2 regions of the Oceanobacillus sp. CF4.6 genome follow, and region 1 is predicted to be linked to the other one. Evidence: predicted binding sites of a transcription regulator. Region 1 holds the regulator's gene; the other holds the start of a gene.
What was found. The regulator CtsR, encoded in region 1, represses protease genes until heat stress. The targets are predictions, from matches to a motif close to ATGGTCAATAAAGGTCAAACA.
Positions count from the first base shown of each region.

Region 2: the regulator CtsR is predicted to act here: its motif matches at 3,898-3,918, upstream of clpP (ATP-dependent Clp endopeptidase proteolytic subunit ClpP).

Region 1 is NZ_JBIMEX010000016.1:92,833-102,191, forward strand. It holds gene gltX (glutamate--tRNA ligase) at 1-952, opposite strand, end outside; gene ACHABU_RS19100 (PIN/TRAM domain-containing protein) at 1,059-2,150, opposite strand; gene radA (DNA repair protein RadA) at 2,280-3,653, opposite strand; gene clpC (ATP-dependent protease ATP-binding subunit ClpC) at 3,886-6,315, opposite strand; gene ACHABU_RS19115 (protein arginine kinase) at 6,329-7,393, opposite strand; gene ACHABU_RS19120 (UvrB/UvrC motif-containing protein) at 7,390-7,938, opposite strand; gene ACHABU_RS19125 (CtsR family transcriptional regulator) at 7,975-8,442, opposite strand; gene ACHABU_RS19130 (MgtC/SapB family protein) at 8,649-9,329, opposite strand.
Region 2 is NZ_JBIMEX010000002.1:144,836-154,194, reverse strand. It holds gene rapZ (RNase adapter RapZ) at 1-814, shown strand, start outside; gene ACHABU_RS04375 (gluconeogenesis factor YvcK family protein) at 816-1,778, shown strand; gene whiA (DNA-binding protein WhiA) at 1,820-2,767, shown strand; gene ACHABU_RS04365 (HPr family phosphocarrier protein) at 2,929-3,183, shown strand; gene clpP (ATP-dependent Clp endopeptidase proteolytic subunit ClpP) at 3,231-3,830, opposite strand; tRNA gene ACHABU_RS04355 (tRNA-Arg) at 4,802-4,877, shown strand; gene ACHABU_RS04350 (sigma-54 interaction domain-containing protein) at 4,977-6,338, shown strand; gene ACHABU_RS04345 (CoA transferase subunit A) at 6,564-7,259, shown strand; gene ACHABU_RS04340 (3-oxoacid CoA-transferase subunit B) at 7,276-7,950, shown strand; gene ACHABU_RS04335 (3-hydroxybutyrate dehydrogenase) at 7,984-8,760, shown strand; gene ACHABU_RS04330 (thiolase family protein) at 8,789-9,359, shown strand, end outside.

The DNA.
Region 1 (9,359 bases):
GATCAAAGATAGCAGCAGATGTGGATAGTCGTTCCGGATCAAAAATTTCAATCAGTGTTTCTTGTGAGAAGATTTCTTCCTCACCTACAGGAGACCATCCCAAAAGACTAATGAAGTTAAACATTGCTTCCGGCAAATAACCAAGATTGCGATATTGTTCTATAAATTGTAGAATATGCTCGTCACGCTTGCTCAATTTCTTTCGTTCTTCATTTAGAATCAGTGTCATGTGACCATAACGCGGTGCTTCCCAGCCAAATGCCTCAAAGACCATTATTTGCTTCGGCGTATTGGAAATATGTTCTTCCCCACGGAGGACGTGTGAAATCTCCATTAAGTGATCATCAATTGCTACTGCAAAATTATAGGTCGGCATTCCATTTTTCTTCACAATGACCCAATCACCGAAATCTACAGATTCAAACGTTATATCGCCACGAACAAGATCACCAAATTTGTAGGTGGTGTTTTCCGGAATGCGGAATCGAATACTCGGCTGACGGCCTTCTGCTTCAAAGGCAGCAATTTGTTCTGGTGATAGATTGCAATGTGCACCTGAGTATTTAGGAACTTGTCCCTTTGCACGTTGTTCTTCACGTTCTACTTCAAGTTCTTCTTCCGTCATATAACATTTATAAGCCAGATTTTTCTCAAGCAGTTCGTTTACATACGACGCATAGAGATCCAAGCGTTCTGTTTGGCGATATGGACCATAATCTCCACCAATATCTGCCCCTTCATCCCATTCCAGTCCTAACCATTTTAGGAACTTAAGCTGACTTTCTTCTCCACCTTCAACATTCCGTTTTTCATCCGTATCTTCCGTACGAATAATAAATTTCCCGTTAAAATGTTTTGCATATAGATAATTAAATAATGCTGTACGTGCATTTCCAATGTGTAAGTGACCTGTTGGACTTGGTGCATAACGTACACGAACTTCGTTACCCATGGTGTTACCCCTCTCAAATAATTAATTAATATAACCGTTTATATGAAAAAGTGATAACATATAATATGTTATCACTTTACTACATCCTCTATAAGTTATACCCTTTTTACAACGCTTTTTCAAGTAATTTCGGTTTTGCAAAGATCATCCGACCCGCAGATGTTTGCAACACACTCGTAATGATTACTTCAATGGTTCTACCGATATAATCGCGTCCTTCTTCGACAACAATCATCGTGCCGTCATCCAAATATGCAACACCTTGATTATGCTCCTTACCATCTTTGATTACCTGTACGACTAACTCTTCCCCAGGCAATACGACTGGTTTAACTGCATTCGCAAGATCATTAATATTTAATACATTAACACCTTGTAAATCACACACTTTGTTTAGATTGAAATCATTTGTTACAACAATACCATTGATGACTTTAGCAAGTTTAATTAACTTACTGTCCACCTCAGGTATTTCCTCAAAGTCACCTTCGTAAATTTCTACTTTTACAGGTAGTTCTTTTTGAATCCGATTTAATACATCCAACCCACGGCGCCCTCTATTCCTTTTTAGCGTGTCAGAGGAATCTGCGATATGCTGTAATTCCCCCAAAACAAATTGCGGGATAATAATGGTTCCTTCAAGAAAATTCGTTTGACAAATATCTGCAATTCTACCATCGATAATTACACTCGTATCCAGAATTTTTCCCTTAGGCATCAGTAATTCAGCATCTTCGCCCTCCAATGGACGACGTCGTTCTTTCTTGTTTGTTTTCAGTAAATTAACAAACTCTTCTCTCCGTCTGAAGCCTACCTGGAACCCAAGATAACCAAGTACAATCATAATAAATAATGGCAGCACCTGTGAAACTACTTGGATGTTTATATCCTGCAGTGGCATGTTGATAAAATAAGCAATTACCAATCCTACAATTAGACCGACACTACCGAAGAACAAATCCATTGCCGGGAGTTTAATAAGTGCATCTTCAATCCACCTTAATAAATCCAAGATGTAATCTGCCAGCCAGTATGAAAGTATAAAAAATATAATTGCACCGATAATCATGCCTAAATATGGAGAACTCACCCATTCAGAATCTGTGAAGTTCAATATCCTGATTAATTCCGGTACATATAAATACCCGACGGTACCACCCAGGATAATAAAAAACAAATGCACAACTTTATTGAGCACTATCGTCACCTCCTAACAATTATTATTACCTATATTTTTAAAATGTAACCTTAAAATCAAATTAAAAGCTTGTCATATCAAGTAGATCTTAATATAGCTAAAAAAAAGACGAATTTTTGTATGAATATACTATCTAATAATTCCTATATCTAGTGCTTCCTGAACCGTGCTAACACCGACAATCTCAATCCCTTTAGGAAATGTCCAGCCTTCTAAATTGTTTTTCGGGCATATAACACGTTTAAACCCTAATTTAGCCGCTTCCTGCACACGCTGTTCGATACGGGATACTCTTCTGATTTCTCCAGTTAAGCCAACTTCACCGATAAAAATATCATCTGGATTTGTAGGTTGATCACGAAAACTGGAAGCTATGCTGACTGCAAGTGCTAAGTCGATTGCAGGTTCATCGAGTTTGACACCACCCGCTACTTTAATATAGGCATCCTGATTTTGTAGCATCAACCCCACCCGCTTCTCAAGGACAGCCATAAGTAATGGTACACGGTTATGGTCAATACCGGTTGCGGTTCTTCGTGGGTTACCAAAACTGGTAGGTGAAATTAAGGCTTGTATTTCAACAAGTACTGGCCTTGTACCTTCCATCGATGCTACCACTGTAGATCCAGCTGCCCCCTCAGATCGTTCTTCTAGAAATATTTCGGAGGGATTCAACACTTCACGAAGCCCCTCTTCTTTCATTTCGAAAATCCCCATCTCATTGGTACTTCCGAATCTGTTCTTTACCCCACGCAATATTCGGTAAGTATGGTGCCTTTCCCCCTCGAAGTACAGAACCGCATCCACCATATGTTCCAATAATCGTGGACCAGCTATGGCACCCTCTTTTGTTACATGACCAACAATAAATATCGGAATGCCATTCGTCTTAGCAATCTTCATTAATTCAACTGTACACTCACGAACCTGTGAGACACTTCCTGGAGCACTGGTTACTTCTTCCTTAAAAATCGTCTGAATGGAATCAATCACTACAAATGAGGGTCGCAATTCTTCTATTTGCTTACCGATATCAAACAAGTTGGTTTCAGCGAGAACATATAGTAAATCTGATTTTATTCCCAAACGATCCGCCCGAAGTTTTGTTTGACGTGTAGATTCCTCTCCAGATACATAAAGTACTGGCAATTGCTTGTCTGCCAATTGGGAAGATATTTGCAACAGTAATGTGGACTTCCCAATACCTGGATCTCCACCAATCAATACTAAAGAACCTAAAACGATTCCCCCACCAAGGACACGATTAAATTCCATCATGGAAGTTGTAACTCTCGGTTCCTTTTCTGATTCAATCGCCGTGATACTTTCCGGCTTGCTAACTGACTGTGTTCCACTCGAAAACGAGGTTCTTCCTCTGACATCTGATGCCTCAATCTCTTCAACCATTGAATTCCATTTATTGCAACTGGGACATTTCCCCATCCATTTTGCAGATTCATATCCGCATTCCTGGCAGGTATACTTCGTTTTTCGTTTAGCCAAATCACTATCCCCTTTTTCTATTGTAAAACATTTTTGAATCTGGTAGGTTACAGATTCCTATCATTTCATAAAATTTCTTACCATAATTATGCCACAACTGAGAAGTTTGTAGCTTCTTAACGTTTAAAAGGAAGGAAAAGCTAGAAGATACTACTCTTCTAGCTTTTATGTTCATCAGTTATATAGTGCCACATTTACTGCTAGTATGACGTGTTTTTTGAATGAAGTAACACTATGCGAGAACAGTAAAATCCCCTTTGTTGTTTAATCCTATTTTAACATTTTCCCCTTTTGTAATGCTTTCTTTGAGCAGTTCTTCAGACAACAGATCTTCAATATTTTTTTGAATCGCTCTGCGTAATGGTCTCGCACCATATTCAGGATCATATCCATCATTGGCGATTTTTTCAACTGCTTTTTCCGTCAGAGATAAATGGATATCCTGACCTTTCAGACGACGTTGTAGTTGGTCCAGCATAAGCGTTACGATATCCTTCATATGCTTTCTCTCCAAGGAGTGGAACACGATCGTTTCATCGATACGGTTCAAGAACTCCGGACGGAAAGCCTTTTTCAATTCTTCCATTACTTTGGATTTCATATCACTATATTCCTGTTTTTTATCACCCATATTAAACCCAACATACTTGTTTCGTTTTAACTCACTTGCGCCAACGTTGGAAGTCATAATAATTACTGTGTTACGAAAATCAACGAGACGACCTTTTGAATCGGTTAATCGTCCATCCTCAAGTACTTGCAGTAAAATATTAAATACTTCCGGGTGAGCCTTTTCGATTTCATCCAGCAATACAACGGAATATGGTTTACGACGAACTTTTTCTGTAAGCTGTCCGCCTTCTTCGTACCCAACATATCCTGGAGGAGAACCGACCAAACGGGATGTAGCGTGTCTTTCCATGTATTCAGACATATCAATTCGTATCATTGCATCCTCATCGGCGAACATTACTTCTGCCAGTGCACGTGCAAGCTCTGTTTTCCCAACTCCTGTTGGTCCGAGGAAGATAAATGAACCAATCGGACGTTTCGGATCCTTTAATCCAGCACGCGCTCTGCGAATCGCCTTGGATACCGCGTCAACAGCCTCTGATTGACCAATTACACGATTATGCAAAATATCTTCCATGTTCAATAGACGTTGGCTCTCATCTTTCGTCAATTTGGATACCGGAACACCCGTCCATATAGAAACAACACTTGCAATGTCTTCCACGGTTACTTCAGAGTCGGTCTGACCTTGTTTTTCTTTCCATTCATCTTTTGTCTTTTCCAGTTCCTCACGATACCGTTGTTCCGAGTCACGTAATGAAGCAGCTTTTTCAAATTCCTGACTTTGAACAGCAGCATCCTTTTCTTTACGGACTTCTTCTAGCTTCTGCTCCAACTCTTTTAGATTAGGTGGAATCGTATACGAACGAAGACGCACCTTTGAACCTGCCTCATCAATTAAATCAATTGCTTTATCCGGCAAAAAGCGATCGGTAATATATCGATCAGAAAGTGTTGTAGCCGCTTCAATAGCTTCATCTGTAATCGTCACACGGTGATGTGCCTCGTAACGGTCACGGAGACCTCTTAAAATCTGAATGGTTTCATCCATTGTTGGCTCATCTACTTGAATCGGCTGGAATCTACGTTCAAGTGCTGCGTCTTTTTCAATGTATTTACGATATTCATCCAATGTGGTTGCACCGATACATTGCAATTCACCACGGGCAAGCGATGGTTTCAAAATATTAGAAGCATCAATGGCACCTTCTGCCCCACCAGCACCGATTAATGTATGAAGTTCATCGATGAATAAAATAATATTACCTGCCTGACGGATTTCTTCCATCACTTTTTTCAGGCGATCTTCGAATTCACCTCGGTATTTTGTTCCAGCAACTACCGTACCCATATCCAACGTCATTACGCGCTTGTCTCTTAACGTTTCCGGTACTTCATTATCAATGATTTGCTGTGCTAGTCCTTCAGCAACAGCCGTTTTACCAACACCTGGTTCACCAATCAATACTGGATTATTTTTCGTCCGGCGGCTCAATACTTGAATGACACGTTCAATCTCTTTCGCACGTCCAATGACAGGGTCAATTTTACCTTCCTTGGCGCTTACAGTTAAGTCTCTGGCTAAGGAATCGAGCGTAGGGGTACTTGCATTCGATTGCTGTCCTGCACGTCCTTGACGACCTGCCTGTGATTCATTGCTGCCCAGTAGCTGCAAAACCTGCTGTCTTGCTTTATTTAGACTTACGCCAAGATTATTTAATACACGTGCAGCAACACCTTCACCTTCACGAATTAAACCAAGTAAAATATGCTCTGTTCCCACGTAGGAATGACCAAGTTTCCTCGCCTCATCTTGAGACAATTCGACCACTTTCTTAGCACGTGGAGTATAATGTATCGACTGCATTGGCTCTTTGCCAACCCCGATTAATTTTTCAACTTCTTCCTGAATCTTTGTTACTTCTAAACCAAGGGATTGCAAAGCCTTAGCGGCAATTCCTTCCCCTTCGCGAACCAGGCCTAATAAAATATGTTCTGTACCAATATTATTATGACCAAGTCGTACCGCTTCCTCCTGTGATAACGCCAATACTTTTTGTGCTCTTTCTGTAAATCGTCCAAACATCATCTGGATTTCCCTCCTATTTTTCCAATTTTAATCTTTCACGAATGAGCGATGCACGCAGTACGTCACGTTCACCCGCTTTTAAAGTTCTATTTGCATATTGTTGAAGAAAACCCGGTTGTGTAAGAACCATTAACTCATTTAGGATATTTCCTGATGTATTCTTTATAATACCTAAATCTATACCTAATCGCACGTCTGAAATACATCTGGATGCTTCCTTTGAATCTATTATGCGACTGTATTGCAGCACACCGTAGGAACGGAAAATACGATCCTGAAGCTTCATTTCCGATCGTTCTACGATATGAGTACGTGCCGTTTTTTCATGTTCAATCAATTGATTCACTACACTTTCCAGATCCTCAATAATGTCAGACTCAGACTTTCCAAGTGTAATTTGATTCGATATTTGGAATATATTACCAAGCGCTTCACTGCCCTCACCATATATCCCCCTGACAACAAGCCCGAGTTGACTGATTGCAGGAATCATTCGATTAATTTGATTTGACATGGCCAATGCTGGAAGATGCATCATCACAGAGGCCCGCATTCCTGTCCCAACATTCGTTGGGCAACTAGTTAAGTAGCCTTTCGTCTCATCAAATGCATAATTCACCTTTTCCTCCAGCCAGTCATCAAAGTTAAAAGCATGCTCCAGTGCTTTTTTTAACTGCAGACCAGGGAAGTATACTTGGATACGAATATGATCTTCTTCATTAATCATTACAGAAACCTGTTCATTCTGCGAAATCAATGCGGCCCCTTGCTGTGTATATGTTACAAGATGCGGACTAATTAGATGCTTTTCGACCAGTACACTTTTTTCCACTGCCGTTAACTCTGGGATGGAAACAAACTCAAGATTTTCGTAAGACTGAAATGATTGATGCGCATACTCCTTCTCAAAAAAGTTACGGATTTCCTCCAGTTTCTCCTGATCAGCAAGAATGGGATAGGACACATTGGCGAAGTTTCTGGCTAATCGAATCCTACTGCTCATCACAATATCTTTATCAGGGCCATCCTCTAGCATCCATGGACTGATTGCTTCATTAATAAAGTGCTCTAAGGTCATAAGTCCTCACCTGCTTCCGGCTCTCGATGTCCTTTCTCCAATGCCTTGATCTTGTCCCTAACACTTGCTGCATCTTCAAAAGCCTCTGCTTCAATTAGGTGATGCAATTCTTCTTTATAGCTTTGCAGCTGCCTTTTTACATGTAAATCACTGCCAGCACGTTTTGGTATTTTACCAAAATGCTTTGTATTACCCGCGTGTACTCTACGGAAAATTGGTTCCAATCTGGAAGTGAACGATTCATAGCATTGCGCACATCCAAATTTCCCGATTTTCTTAAACTCAGAAAAGGTCATCCCGCAAGAGGAACATTGCAGATCCTTCATTTGATTTATCTGGTTGCCACTAGGATTTGCCATTTTCAAATTATCAAAATTAAATAACCCTGTTAGCAAATCATGAAGCGAATAACCGTCTTCGGGATAGGATACATACCCTTTCTTCTTGGCACATTCTTCACACAATTGCACTGTTGTTTCTTCTCCATTAATAATCTTTTTAAATTGTAGTGTAGCAGGCCTTTCATGGCATTCATGACATTCCAAGGTTATTCCCCCTTACCCGAAAATAAAGTACCTTATTTATTCGTTTAAATACTTAAGTGTAGAGAGCATTGCGGCCAGTACACGAGCGCGAACCTCATCCCTTAATGGTAAACTAAATGCCAATGTAGTTCGATCAATGGCACTTAACATAATTTTAGCTTCTCGCTTTGAAATAAGTTCTTCTTCTAATAAGCGTTCAAGTACATCAATGGAAGAACGTTGTGTAATGGCGGTCCCAATCATTTGTATAATTTCATCAATTAAATCGGATTTATCTTCATGCTTTACACGCATGATGCGGATATACCCACCGCCACCGCGCTTACTCTCTACTATATACCCTTTTTCCATTGTAAAACGCGTGTTAATGACGTAATTTATTTGTGAAGGGACACACTGAAATTGATCTGCGATTTCGCTGCGTTTTATTTCAATCGTATTTTGGCCTTTCGACAGAAGCACATTCTTCAAATATTGTTCAATAATATCCGAAATGTTGCTCATTTTGTGTTGCACCTCTTATCTGTATGAGTTATCTCAGTTTGTAATGTTATTTTGACTTTGACTATCTTTGACTTTACATTTATTATACGCCAAAATGAAGGAGATGCAAACATCTTACTTTATATATATTAGCCAAAATTAAAAGAAACGAAACAAAAGCCTTACACATATTATATGTGTAAGGCTTTTAAAACAGTTTAACTATTTCACTTAGAAATGTTTTTAACATGTTCAATTCTGGATATTTCTTCGAACAATCCTACTAGGTCCTGATTGTCTTTTACGTCTGTTTTTATGAAAATTTTTCTTAAATTACTTTCCATCCGAAAGATTTCAACATTATTAATCGATAAATTATATTTCTCAATAAGCTCAACCACATAATGAATTTGAAAATGTTCTTCTACTACAATCTCTATAAAATTACTAGTTTTCGATTTTGGAAAGAAACTTTCAATATGATTAAGGAAAACTAAACTAATTAATATAATCAGTGTTGTCACTATCGCAACACTGTACATACCAGCTCCAACTACCAGTCCTATACCCGCAACAGCCCAAATAGAAGCAGCCGTAGTTAATCCCCGAACCGTTCCTCCATACACTATAATCGTTCCTGCCCCAAGAAAGCCAATCCCGCTAATTACATAAGATGGTATACGTGCTGGGTCAAATTGAACATTTTCATATGTTTCCATAAATGAAATAAAACCGAATAAGGATAAAATCATCATTAAACATGAACCCACACCAACTAAAATATGTGTACGAAAACCCGCGGAATGATTATTTATTTCTCTTTCAAATCCAATCATGCCGGATAATAACAGAGCAACAAATAGGCGAAGGACAATCAAAAGAAAATCATCTCCAAATATTTGATCCATATAATTCAATTTTTTGTCCTCCTCAAGATA
Region 2 (9,359 bases), on a different contig from region 1:
CATCCAGAGCTTTGAAGATTTGGGATACTATTGCGTGGATAACCTGCCCCCAGCATTATTGCCGAAATTTCTAGAACTGATGAAGGATTCCACCAATAATATACGCAAAGTAGCATTGGGAATGGATTTACGTGGGCGTGAATTCTTTGATTCACTAGTTGAAGCTTTGGGTATATTAGGTCGTGAAGATTGGCTACAAGAACACATTCTGTTTCTGGATGCAAAGGATGAAGTATTGGTTTCACGATATAAAGAAACGCGACGCTCTCACCCTCTTTCTACTGGAGGTCTCCCATTAAACGGGATTACCCAGGAACGGGAAATTTTGGATGAATTAAGGGGACGTTCTCAACGAATAATTGACACAACGGCTTTAAAACCACGAGACTTGCGAGAGAAAATATTAAAAAACTACTCCGAAGAAAAACAGGAAATATTTTCTGTTCATTTTCTATCTTTCGGTTTTAAATATGGTTTGCCTATCGATGCTGACTTGGTTTTTGATGTACGCTTTCTTCCAAACCCTCATTACGTTGCCAACCTTCAACCTTTAACAGGTTTGAATCAAGAAGTTGCATCCTACGTATTTAAATGGTCCGATACACAAAAATTCAATGAAAAAGTTCTCGATTTGTTAAAGTTTATGCTTCCTCAATATAAAAAAGAGGGGAAATCCCAACTGGTAGTAGCGATTGGATGTACGGGCGGACAGCACCGTTCCGTAGCATTATCAGAGTTTTTCGCAAGAGAGCTAACCTCCAACTATATTACTCATGTAAGTCATCGGGATATTGATAAAAGAAAGGGACATTAATATGAGTAAGCAGAAGTTGCCACGAGTAGTTGTTATTGGTGGAGGAACTGGTATGCCTGTATTATTAAGAGGTCTTAAAAATCTGCCAATCGAACTTACCGCACTTGTGACGGTTGCAGATGATGGAGGCAGTACAGGAAGAATAAGAAATGAAATGGCAATTCCAGCTCCGGGAGATATACGAAATGTAATTGCAGCATTATCTGATGCAGAGCCGATGCTATTGGAATTATTTCAACACCGATTCTCTGAGGGGAATGGGCTCTCTGGGCATTCAATGGGTAATTTATTGCTTGCTGCAATGACTTCGGTAACTGGAAATTTCAATACGGGCATTAAAGAAATTTCGCGTGTGCTGAACGTAAAGGGTAAAATTTATCCAATCTCTAATGAGAACATGTCTCTTCATGCCGAAATGGAAGATGGTACAATTGTGTCCGGAGAATCTAGTATTCCACTCTCTAATAAGCGTATTAAACGTGTATTTATAAGACCACAGCCAGTGAAGCCACTACCTAATGCTGTTAGAGCGATCGATGCAGCAGATCTCGTTGTCATTTCACCAGGAAGTCTTTATACAAGCATTATGCCAAACTTAATCATTCCTCAAGTTAAAGAGGCGCTTCGAGATACGAAAGCTAAAGTTGTATATGTCTGTAATGTAATGACACAGGCAGGTGAAACGACCGGATATTCTGCATCAGACCACGTACGTGCTATAAGTGATCATATTGGTAGTGAATGCCTTGATGCAATTGTCGTGAATAACGAAGTAATCGATAAATCCATTCGCGCTGTTTATGCAGAAGAAAATGCCGAACCCGTTGAATACGACATGGAACGGCTGATTGATATGGGACTGGAGATTATTGAAGGGGACATTATTGACCACACTCAATTTATGTTGCGACATGATAATAATAAAATAGCTAAATTACTGTATTCCGTTATGGAAAATAGATAGATAATATATCTTAGAATTTTTAGTAAAGGGGGAGTCTAAATATGTCCTTTGCTTCCGAAATTAAAAAGGAACTAACAACGATGGAAATCGAAGAGTGTTGTAAATTTGCAGAGCTTGCAGCATTAATCCGTATGAATGGAGCAGTCTCCCTTTCAAGACAGGAGTATTCACTTGATGTACAAACCGAAAATGCTGCGATTGCAAGAAGAATCTATACGTTAATCAAATCCAGCTATTCACTGCCTGTGGAGCTTCTTGTTCGAAAAAAGATGAAACTAAAGAAGAATAATGTATATATTGTTCGGATGAAAGAGGATGTGGAGCAATTTTTGAAGGACCTCGATATTATCCGTGATCATTATACAGTTGTAAGAACTATTTCCAAGAAATATTTGGATAAGACGTGCTGTAAAAGGGCCTACTTACGTGGGGCTTTTCTCGCAGGTGGTTCTATCAATAATCCAGAAACGTCATCTTATCATCTGGAGATATCCAACTATTACCAGGTGCACAATGATGCATTATGCGAACTGCTAAATTCATTTAATTTGCGAGCACGCACATTGGAACGGAAGAATGGTTATATTGTTTACCTTAAAGAAGCAGAAAAAATTACGGAGTTTTTAAGTATCATTGGTGCAAATATTGCATTGTTTAAATTTGAAGACGTTCGGATTATTAGAGACATGCGAAATTCTGTTAATCGTCTCGTGAATTGTGAAACGGCAAACTTGAATAAAACAATCGGAGCTGCTTTCCGGCAAATAGAGAACATAAAATTTATTGATGAAACGGTGGGTCTGGACCAGCTTCCAGATAAACTTCAGGAAATAGCAAAACTGCGTGTTCAACATGAAGATGTTTCATTAAAGGAATTAGGGGAATTAGTAACAGGCGGCAAAATTTCCAAATCAGGTGTAAATCATCGGTTGAAAAAAATTGATGACTTTGCAGATCGAATCAGAAGTGGAGAAACAATTGTTAGATAATAGGGATAACAAATAGTTCATTTGATTATCTATTCGTGATATAATACTGATAATTTAAAGAATATAATGAATTAAAATAAAAAGGACAGTATGCTAGCTTCTTCTAGCTATTGTCGTATATTAATTTGATAGCGTTTCCTAAATAGGGGAGGATGAGTGACTTGGTAGAAAAGTCAATAACAGTTGAATTAGATACAGGATTGCAGGCAAGACCTGCAGCACAGTTTGTTCAGGAGGCTAATCGCTATTCTGCACATTTATTTCTGGAGAAAGGTGAAAAAAAGGTTAATGCTAAAAGTATAATGGGCTTAATGAGTCTCGCCATTACAAAAGGTGAAGTTATCAAACTGATTGCTGAAGGTTCTGATGAACAAGAAGCATTGGATCATTTGGCATCATTCGTTGAAAAGGAATAACCAAAAGAAAAAATCCCTTTCAGTTTAATGAAAGGGATTTTTTGCTATTATTTTTCTTCTTTTTCTTCCTTGCGTTGCAAGATCTGATCAATTAAACCATAATCAACAGATGCTTGAGCAGTCATGAAGTTATCACGTTCCGTATCACGTTCAATGACTTCAAGTGGTTGGCCAGTTTTTTCTGCCATAATTTCATTCATTCTTTTCTTGATTTCAATAATGCGTCTTGCATGGATTTCAATATCAGTAGCCTGACCTTGTGTACCGCCTAATGGTTGGTGTATCATAATTTCACTGTTTGGTAATGCATAGCGTTTGCCTTTTTGACCAGCAGTAAGTAAGAATGCACCCATAGATGCTGCCATACCGATGCAGATTGTAGATACATCTGGTTTGATGAAATTCATCGTATCGAAGATTGCCATACCAGCTGTGATTGATCCACCTGGTGAGTTAATGTATAAGGAAATATCTTTATCCGGATCTTCTGCTTCTAGGAAGAGTAACTGTGCAACGATTGAGTTGGAAACATTGTCGTCAATTCCACTTCCGAGTAAAATAATACGGTCTTTAAGTAAACGTGAGTAAATATCATATGCGCGCTCTCCACGGTTGGTTTGTTCGATAACTGTAGGTACTAAATTCATTTGTAAATCCTCCCTTAGTCTGTAACATTAAAATCCTTATATTTGGATATATTTTCATAATAGCTTAAAGGTCAATAAAGGTCAAACGAAAAGATTCACCTTTAGAAAAAAATATACTTTTTCATGATTCCCTTTTTTCATCTTTATAAACGTATTAGACTATATAGTTATTAACTTAACTTTCGCAGAGTGAAATTGACAAATAATCCTTGGTAGAATTAGGAGGGCTGGAGAAACACTGCTCAAGTTGACTTTGGATTAACTGTTTGCTTAGAGCAATTTGGATACATATAGACTCCAAGGCTTTTTTTCGTTCATTTTGCTGCTTATTATCATCGCATTTTCTATAAACTCCGAAGTAACTGCTGGTTGATTGGTTTCAATTAGTAACTGCTTTTCCCGCCGTCCGGGATCGCTCTGGGCGGATGCTTTCCGCGGGCACGGCCTCAGCCCCGAAGAGAAAACCACTCTTCTGGTCTTCGGACACGTGTTGTTCCCGCAGGAGTCACCGCCCGCCGCTCACCCGGACTGGTGAAGCTGTTTTAGCTATTAGCAAATGTAGTCATTGTCAGCAACCTTCTAACCAGCTCTGGGAAATATACGAAGACTCCTGCGGGAGAGAGGCATAGGTGAGACACTGAAATGCGCTAGCATGAAGGGGCTCACCAGCCGCCCGCGGAAAGCGAAGTATATTTCCCAGAGCGGTCGCTGAAAAGACATATCCTAGTTCGCAGTTTATCTCAACTCTGCTATGTTTAAAAAACAACAAGTTATGAAAATAGCCTTATTTTTACCAAGGTTATCAGGGTGATCATTTGAGAGATTCTAAGTTTAACCCAGCTAAACGTTTGAACTTTTTTTAGTGGTGCGAATGTGGAGTTATTAATTATACAGTGAATACTAAAAAAAGACTTGTTTCTAATCGCAAACGACGTTATAATAGTGAATGTGTCAAATTTAATCACATACATGCGCCCGTAGCTCAGTTGGATAGAGCACTGGTTTCCGGTACCAGGTTTGCCGGGGGTTCAAATCCCTCCGGGCGCGCTTAAATGAACGAGTTGGGACAAGAGAATGCATCATTTCTCTTGTCCTTTTCTCTAAACGAATCTATAACAATTTAATACCTTGCGGAGGGATGAGAATATGCTCTTGGACAGTCCATATAGGGAAGAAATTATTGAAACCGTTTTCGAGAAATCAAATTTTTGCTTTGTAGTAGTGGATAATCAGGGAATGCTGACATATTTAAATGATAATTATTGTGAATTTATAGATGTTGAGAAGGAAGAAGCTATTGGTAAACATGTGGAAGATGTTATAGAAAATACGAGAATGCACATCGTTGTGAAAACAGGTAAAGAAGAGATTGCGGATATCCAGTATATTCGGGGTAATTATATGATTGCTAATAGGGTGCCATTGTACGCAAACGGAAAAATCGTTGGGGCGGTAGGGACTGTTTTATACCGGGATACGAAAGAATGGATGAAAATGAATTCCCACATTAAAGATCTTTTACTAGAAATCGAACAATATCGAAAAAAACTAATCAATCAAAGTGGTGCCATCTATTCCCTACATGATATTGTGGGCAGTTCAGATCAATTGAACAAAGTGAAGGAAAAAATTAAAAAAGTATCTTCAGGCGATGTATCTGTACTCTTAAAGGGTGATAGTGGTACGGGAAAGGAATTGTTTGCCCATAGTATCCATCACTTAAGTGAGCGCAGTGCAAAACCATTTATAAAAATTAACTGTGCAGCTATTCCGGAAGAACTTCTGGAATCCGAACTGTTTGGCTATGTGGAAGGTGCTTTTACTGGAGCTGTAAAGGGTGGTAAACTGGGTAAATTTCAACTTGCTGACGGTGGAACACTCTTTCTGGATGAAATTGGTGATATGCCATTAAATGCACAGGTCAAGATTCTTCGTGTGCTACAGGAAGGAGAAGTAGAAGCCATTGGTTCGGAAAAAGTGCAAAAAGTCGATGTCAGGATTATTGCTGCAACGAACCAGCCATTAGAACAATTAATTGAAGAAAACCGTTTTAGAAAAGATTTGTTTTATCGGATCAATGTAGTTCAAATCAAGATTCCGCCATTACGGGATAGGTCAGAGGATATTCGAGTCATCGCAAACTATCTGCTTGGGAAAATAACCAGACGTTCCGGTAAAAGGGTGCTAGACTTTGATGAATCTGTAAAGGAATTTTTTCTGCAATATCAATGGCCGGGAAATGTGCGTGAACTCGAAAATGTAATTGAGTCTGCTGTGCATCTTACAAACTCTGATACGATTAAGCTAGAAGACCTTCCAGAACAAATGCAGGCCACTCCTTTTATTCTTAAGCAAGGAACGAGCTTAAAGGAAATCATGAACAGAACAGAGAAGCAAGCAATAGAACAAGCATTAAAAAAAGTAAACAATGATAGAACAAAAGCAGCAAAACTTCTTGGGGTTGGTAAATCCAGTTTCTATGAAAAACTGAAAAAGTACGGCTTGTAAATTTCCGGAATCTAGGAAAGAATTCCGGTTTTCTGGAAAAAGCATCATAAACCGCCTGAAGTAAGGGTTTACATTTAGCGAATAACCAAATCGAAACTTATTTTCCATCATTCCGGAAATAGGTTTTTTTATTTTTCATTTTTTTTGGCTATGGTAAAGTATATTCTTAAATAGAAAAAGTTGGCATGATTTTTGCTTGTATATAGGTGGAAGGGAGTGTGTGATATGAAAACAATTTATACAAGATTCGACGAAGCAGTAAAGGATATTAAAGACGGCTCTACAATCATGGTAGGTGGATTTGGACTTGTTGGAATACCGGAAAATCTTATTCTTGCACTGGTAGATTTACAAGTCAAACATTTGACGGTAATTTCCAATAATTGTGGTGTGGATGACTGGGGGCTTGGCTTACTCCTGAAGAATAAGCAGATTGATAAGATGATAGGATCCTATGTAGGAGAAAATAAAGAATTTGAACGTCAGGTACTTTCGGGTGAACTGGAGGTTGAGTTAACGCCTCAAGGTACATTGGCTGAAAGGATCCGTGCAGGTGGAGCTGGTATCCCGGCCTTCTATACACCAGCTGGAGTAGGAACACCGATAGCTGAGGGCGGGGAAGTTAGGCAATTTGACAATAAAGAATATTTACTTCAAACAGCATTAAAGGCTGATTTCAGTCTTATTCGAGCTGCTGTAGGAGATAAAGATGGAAATCTTATTTATAACAAAACTGCACAAAATTTTAACCCCATGATGGCATCTGCAGGAAAAGTTACGATAGCTGAGGTTGAACAATTAGTTGAAACCGGTACAATCGATCCGGATCATGTTCACACACCAGGAATATATGTACAAAGTTTAATTGAAGGAAAACAGGTGAAGAAAATCGAACGTCTGACAATCAGACAAGAAGCTTAAAGGAGGTTATCTTAGAATGGAGAAACAAATGGATAAGGCAACGATTAGAGAGAGAATTGCAAAAAGAGCAGAGAAGGAAATTGTAAGCGGTTCCTATGTTAATCTGGGCATTGGGATGCCAACAATGGTTGCAAATTATATTCAGGATGGAAAGCAAGTAGTACTTCAATCGGAAAATGGCTTACTCGGAATCGGTAAGTCACCATTAAAAGAGGAAGTAGATCCCGATTTGATTAATGCGGGCAAGGAAACGGTAACTGCGCAGAAAGGTGCCTCCTATTTCAGTAATGCAGAGTCTTTTGCGATGATACGCGGGGAGCATTTAGATCTTGCGATACTTGGAGGAATGGAAGTATCTGAGGCAGGTGATTTAGCTAATTGGATGATACCTGGAAAAATGATTAAAGGCATGGGTGGTGCAATGGATATTGTGCATGGCGCTAAGAAAATTGTTATCATCATGGACCATGTGAATAAAAAAGGAGAACCAAAAATATTGAAGCAATGCAGCTTACCATTAACAGGTAAAAACGTAGTAAATCGTGTTATTACCGACCGGGCTGTCATTGAAGTAGTAAACGATGGTCTGATGTTAATGGAAGTTGCAAAAGGATGGACAGTTGATGAAGTTATTGCATCAACGGAAGCGGACCTGAAAATAAGTGAAGATCTGCAAATAGGAACCTATTGATAAATATAAAATAGACAAATGGAGGGGATTAGTATGGTAGAAAATAAAGTGGTTTTTATTACTGGTGCTGCAAGTGGAATTGGATATGAAATTGGTGTTGCGTTTGCAAAAGATGGCGCTAAAGTTGTTTTTTCAGACATTAACACGGAAAAAGTAAAGGAAGTCTCTGAAAAATTGAGCAAAGATGGCTATGACTGTATTGGTTTAAAGTGTGATGTCACTAAAGAAGAAGAGTTACAACAAGCGCTCGATTATGCAGTTGAAAAGTACGGCAGACTAGATGTTCTAATTAACAATGCTGGATTACAGCATGTTGCAACATTAGAGGAGTTTCCGACAGAAAAATATGAGTTTATGTTGAAAGTCATGTTGGTTGCGCCATTTATAGCTACAAAACATGTATTACCAGTTATGAAAAAACAGGGATTTGGACGTATTATTAATATGGCATCCATTAATGGACTAATTGGTTTTGCTGGAAAAGCAGCCTACAACAGTGCCAAGCATGGTTTAATTGGTTTAACGAAGGTAGCGGCATTGGAAAGTGCTGCAGATGGAGTCACTGTCAATGCGATTTGTCCTGGATATGTCGATACGCCGTTAGTCCGAGGACAATTTGAAGATCTTGCAAAAAACCGGAATGTACCATTGGAAAATGTTCTGGAGGAAGTACTCTATCCATTAGTACCGCAAAAGAGGCTTTTAGAAGTACAAGAAATATCAGATTATACAATGTTTCTGGCGAGCGATAAAGCAAAAGGAGTTACAGGTCAGGCTGTTGTTCTCGATGGAGGATATACGGCACAATAGAATTCTGAAATTATAGGGGAGTGGGAAAATGGAAAATATATATATTTTAGAAGGAGCTCGTACACCTTTTGGGACTTTCGGGGGAGACCTAAAAGATGTTGACCCAACAGAACTCGGTGTAACTGTAAGTAAAGAAGCCATTCGTCGCAGTGGTATTGATGCTGCGGATATCGATTTTTCGTTTTTGGGCAATGTCATTCATTCAGCAAAAAACGCTCCATATTTATCGAGACATATCGCTTTAAAAACGGGGCTTCCTTTATCAAGTCCAGCCTTAACTGTTAATCGTTTATGTGGGTCAGGACTGCAATCGGTAGTTTCAGCTGCACAATCCATTATGCTTGGTGATGGGCAAGTAGCACTGGCTGGTGGAGTAGAGAATATGAGTCTTTCGCCTTACGCAATGAGAGGAAGCAGATTTGGAACAAAACTAAAAACGCCTCAAGTAGATGACATGTTATGGGCAGCTTTAACAGATGAATATATCGGATCAGGAATGGGTGTAACCGCTGAGAATCTGGCAGAAAAGTATTCGATTACGCGTGATGAGCAAGATGCGTATGCTTGTTTAAGTCATCAGCGTGCAGCAATTGCCAGGA